DNA from 2 places in the Streptomyces collinus genome. Region 1 is predicted to be linked to the other one. Evidence: predicted binding sites of a transcription regulator. Region 1 holds the regulator's gene; the other holds the start of a gene.
The links. Region 1 encodes HrcA, which represses chaperone genes, less so after heat shock. Its sites were predicted from a motif close to TTNGCACTCNGNNNNNCNGAGTGCNAA; they were not measured.

Region 1 (2,397 bases):
GGAGTACTGGCGCATTCGCATGACGATAGGAGAAGCCGGAGGGCGATCACCGCGACACGCCGAAACGCGCCGCCAGCGCGTCCCGTTGCGCCCGCACGAACGCCGCGTCCACCACCGCTCCGTGACCGGGCACGTACACCGCGTCCTCGCCGCCCAGGTCGAGCAGCCGGTCCAGGGCGGCCGGCCAGTGCGACGGCACCGCGTCGGGGCCCGCCTGCGGCTCGCCGGACTCCTCGACCAGATCGCCGCAGAACACCACCTCCGGATCACCGGGCACCAGCACCGCCAGATCGTGCGCGGTGTGCCCCGGGCCGACGTTCGCCAGCAGCACCTGCCGCCCGCCGCCCAGGTCGAGCGTCCACTCGCCGGAGACCAGGTGGCCGGGCGGGACCAGCCGCTCCGCCGCCTCCTGGGCCGTGGGCGCCGCCAGGCCCTGGCGCACCCCGTCCTCACGCAGTTCCTCGCGGTCCCGCACCCGCGTCAGCAGCGCGTCCACGCCCACCGCGCCGAACACCTCGGTGTCCGGGAGCGCCGCGGCGCCGAAGACATGGTCGAAGTGCGGATGGGTCAGCGCGAGATGTGTCACACGGTGACCGGTGAGCGCCCGCGCCTGCGCGCCCAGTTTCGCGCCCTCGGCGAGGCTCGACCCCGCGTCGATCATGAGGACCGCCCCCTCCCCGGCGACCAGCCCGATCGTGCAGTCCCACACCGGCAGCCGGCACCGCCCCACGCCGGCGGCCACGCGCTCCCATCCGAGGTCTTCCCAAGTCACCGTCATACGGCGACGCTAGCGGTGCGCCCCGCTCGGGGCACGGCGCCGCACGACCAGCCTTGCCGGGGGTGTACCCCACCGCCGTACACTGGGCCGGGGGATGCTGGCACTCGCACGCGCAGAGTGCCAGGCTCGACAGGCAGGACCACGGGCGGACGACTTCTGGAGGTGTGCGCGATGCTCAGTGAACGCAGGCTTCAGGTGCTGCGCGCCATCGTCCAGGACTACGTCGGCACCGAGGAGCCGGTGGGCTCCAAGGCCCTCACCGAGCGGCACAGCCTGGGCGTCTCCCCGGCCACCGTCCGCAACGACATGGCGGCCCTGGAGGACGAGGGGTACATCGCCCAGCCGCACACCAGTGCCGGGCGCATCCCCACCGACAAGGGCTACCGGCTGTTCGTCGACAAGCTCGCCGGCGTCAAGCCGATGACCGCGCCCGAGCGGCGCGCCATCCAGAACTTCCTCGAAGGTGCCGTCGACCTCGACGACGTCGTGGCGCGCACGGTGCGGCTGCTCGCGCAGCTCACCCGCCAGGTCGCCGTCGTGCAGTACCCGTCGCTGACCCGGTCCACCGTGCGGCATGTGGAGTTGCTCTCCCTGGCGCCCGCGCGCGTCATGCTCGTGCTGATCACGGACACCGGGCGGGTCGAGCAGCGCGTGGTCGACTGCCCGGCGCCCTTCGGTGACGCCTCGCTCGCGGACCTGCGCGCGCGACTCAACAGCTGCGTGGCGAACCGCCGTTTCGCGGATGTGCCGAGTCTGGTGGAGGATCTCCCGGAGGCGTTCGAGCACGAGGACCGGGGTACGGTCTCTACGGTGCTCTCCACACTTCTGGAGACGCTCGTCGAGGAGAACGAGGAGCGGCTGATGATCGGCGGCACCGCCAATCTGACCCGCTTCGGACATGACTTCCCTCTCACGATCCGGCCGGTGCTGGAGGCGCTGGAGGAGCAGGTCGTGCTCCTCAAGCTGCTCGGCGAGGCGAAGGATCCGGGCGTGACCGTACGGATCGGTCACGAGAACGCCCACGAAGGACTCAACTCCACGTCCGTCGTGTCGGTCGGCTACGGTTCGGGCGGCGAGGCAGTCGCCAAGCTCGGCGTGGTCGGACCGACCCGCATGGACTACCCGGGAACGATGGGAGCGGTACGCGCAGTGGCACGGTACGTCGGACAGATCCTGGCGGAGTCGTAGTGGCCACGGACTACTACGCCGTACTCGGCGTGCGCCGCGACGCGTCGCAGGAAGAGATCAAGAAGGCCTTCCGGCGGCTCGCGCGCGAGCTGCACCCGGACGTCAACCCCGATCCGAAGACCCAAGAGCGGTTCAAGGAGATCAACGCCGCTTACGAGGTGCTGTCGGACCCGCAGAAGAAGCAGGTCTACGACCTCGGCGGCGACCCGCTCTCGCAGGCCGGAGGCGGCGGCGCGGGCGGCTTCGGAGCCGGCGGTTTCGGGAACTTCTCGGACATCATGGACGCGTTCTTCGGCACGGCGTCGCAGCGCGGACCGCGCTCGCGCACCCGCCGCGGCCAGGACGCGATGATCCGCATCGAGGTCGAACTCGACGAGGCCGCCTTCGGTACGACCAAGGACATCCAGGTCGACACGGCCGTCGTCTGCAAC
Region 2 (2,397 bases), 1.1 Mb from region 1:
CAGAAGTCCATGTCACCGCCCGGCATGCCGCCGCCGGCGGGCGCGGCGTTCTTCTCCGGCTTGTCGGCGATGACGGCCTCGGTGGTGAGGAACAGCGCGGCGATGGAGGCGGCGTTCTGCAGAGCGGAACGGGTCACCTTCGCCGGGTCGATGATGCCTTCGGCGATCATGTCGACGTACTCACCGGTCGCGGCGTTCAGGCCGTGGCCGACCTGGAGGTTGCGGACCTTCTCCACGACGACGCCGCCCTCGAGACCACCGTTGACGGCGATCTGCTTCAGCGGGGCCTCCAGCGCGAGCTTCACGGCGTTGGCGCCGGTCGCCTCGTCACCGTCGAGCTCCAGCTTCTCGAAGACCTGGGAGGCCTGGAGCAGGGCCACGCCACCACCGGCGACGATGCCCTCCTCGACGGCCGCCTTGGCGTTGCGCACGGCGTCCTCGATGCGGTGCTTGCGCTCCTTGAGCTCCACCTCGGTGGCGGCACCGGCCTTGATGACCGCGACACCGCCGGCGAGCTTCGCCAGGCGCTCCTGGAGCTTCTCGCGGTCGTAGTCCGAGTCGCTGTTCTCGATCTCGGCCCGGATCTGGTTGACCCGGCCGGCGACCTGGTCGGCGGAGCCGGCACCGTCGACGATGGTGGTCTCGTCCTTGGTGATGACGACCTTGCGGGCCTTGCCCAGCAGGTCGACCGTGGCGTTCTCCAGCTTGAGGCCGACCTCCTCGGAGATCACCTCGCCGCCGGTGAGGATGCCGATGTCCTGCAGCATCGCCTTGCGGCGGTCGCCGAAGCCCGGGGCCTTGACGGCGACGGACTTGAAGGTGCCGCGGATCTTGTTGACGACCAGGGTCGACAGGGCCTCGCCCTCGACGTCCTCGGCGATGATCAGCAGCGGCTTGCCCGACTGCATGACCTTCTCCAGGAGCGGGAGCAGGTCCTTGACGTTCGAGATCTTGGAGTTCGCGATCAGGATGTACGGGTCGTCGAGGACGGCCTCCATACGCTCCATGTCGGTGGCGAAGTACGCCGAGATGTAGCCCTTGTCGAAGCGCATACCCTCGGTGAGCTCCAGCTCCAGACCGAAGGTCTGGGACTCCTCGACGGTGATGACGCCTTCCTTGCCGACCTTGTCCATGGCCTCGGCGATGAGCTCGCCGATCTGGGTGTCGGCGGCGGAGATGGAGGCCGTGGAGGCGATCTGCTCCTTGGTCTCGACGTCCTTCGCCTGCTCCAGCAGGGCGGCGGAGACGGCCTCGACGGCACGCTCGATACCGCGCTTGAGGGCCATCGGGTTGGCGCCGGCGGCTACGTTGCGCAGACCCTCCTTGACCAGGGCCTGGGCGAGAACGGTCGCGGTGGTCGTACCGTCACCGGCGACGTCGTCCGTCTTCTTGGCGACTTCCTTGACCAGCTCGGCGCCGATCTTCTCGTACGGGTCCTCGAGCTCGATCTCCTTGGCGATGGAGACACCATCGTTGGTGATCGTGGGCGCGCCCCACTTCTTCTCGAGGACGACGTTGCGGCCCTTGGGGCCGAGCGTCACCTTGACGGCGTCCGCGAGCTGGTTCATGCCGCGCTCGAGGCCGCGCCGCGCCTCCTCGTCGAACGCGATGATCTTGGCCATGTGAAGTGGTCCCTCCAGGACTGGGGGTGATTACTTCGGACCGCGCCCGCGCCCGCGACGGACGGCTCGCTTGCCTTGTGGTTCCTTCCCCACCTGGCCTGCGGGCCTCACCGACCCGGTCCTTACGTTGTCACTCTCACCTTCAGAGTGCTAACGCAATGATTAGCACTCGGCCCCTGCGAGTGCAAGCGCCTCTCGGGGATCGGGCGGGGGCGTCAGCCACCCGCGAACACGGCCCGACAGGGCGTGCGAACAGGCCGAAGGGCCCGCACCCCGGGGGGTACGGGCCCTTCTGAGAAGACCGGTCGCTTGAGCGTTGGTCGTGGTGCGCGTTCAGGCAGAGACGCGAACCATGTCGGCCTGCGGTCCCTTCTGGCCCTGCGAGATCTCGAACTCGACCCGCTGGCCCTCTTCAAGGGTGCGGTAGCCGTCCATCTGAATCGCGCTGTAGTGGACGAAAACATCCGCACCACCGTCGACCGCGATGAAGCCGTACCCCTTCTCCGCGTTGAACCACTTGACGGTGCCCTGAGCCATGCCTAACTCCCCTATTACTGGCCCTTGCACAGATCCACACTTCGCGGATCCGGGTCAGACCTCACCCCCCACGGTTGGGGGCGTGCGCCGGAACGCGTCGACCGCGGCTGAATGTATCTGTCCAACTGCCGTCTGCAACAGGTCAATCGGACGAGAATTCTGGACGCGCAGGGTCCGGAATGTGGGGAGAATTCGCCCGAATTCAGGGCAAGTCGGGCTACACAAAAGGAACAAAAGC

Region 2: the regulator HrcA is predicted to act here: its motif matches at 1,750-1,776, upstream of groL (chaperonin GroEL).

Annotation. Positions count from the first base shown of each region.
Region 1 covers NZ_CP133771.1:2,931,464-2,933,860, reverse strand. The annotation lists gene RFN52_RS13265 (DUF3097 domain-containing protein) at 1-15, opposite strand, end outside; gene RFN52_RS13260 (MBL fold metallo-hydrolase) at 47-778, opposite strand; gene hrcA (heat-inducible transcriptional repressor HrcA) at 950-1,966, shown strand; gene dnaJ (molecular chaperone DnaJ) at 1,966-2,397, shown strand, end outside.
Region 2 covers NZ_CP133771.1:4,008,190-4,010,586, forward strand. The annotation lists gene groL (chaperonin GroEL) at 1-1,622, opposite strand, end outside; gene RFN52_RS18045 (cold-shock protein) at 1,956-2,159, opposite strand.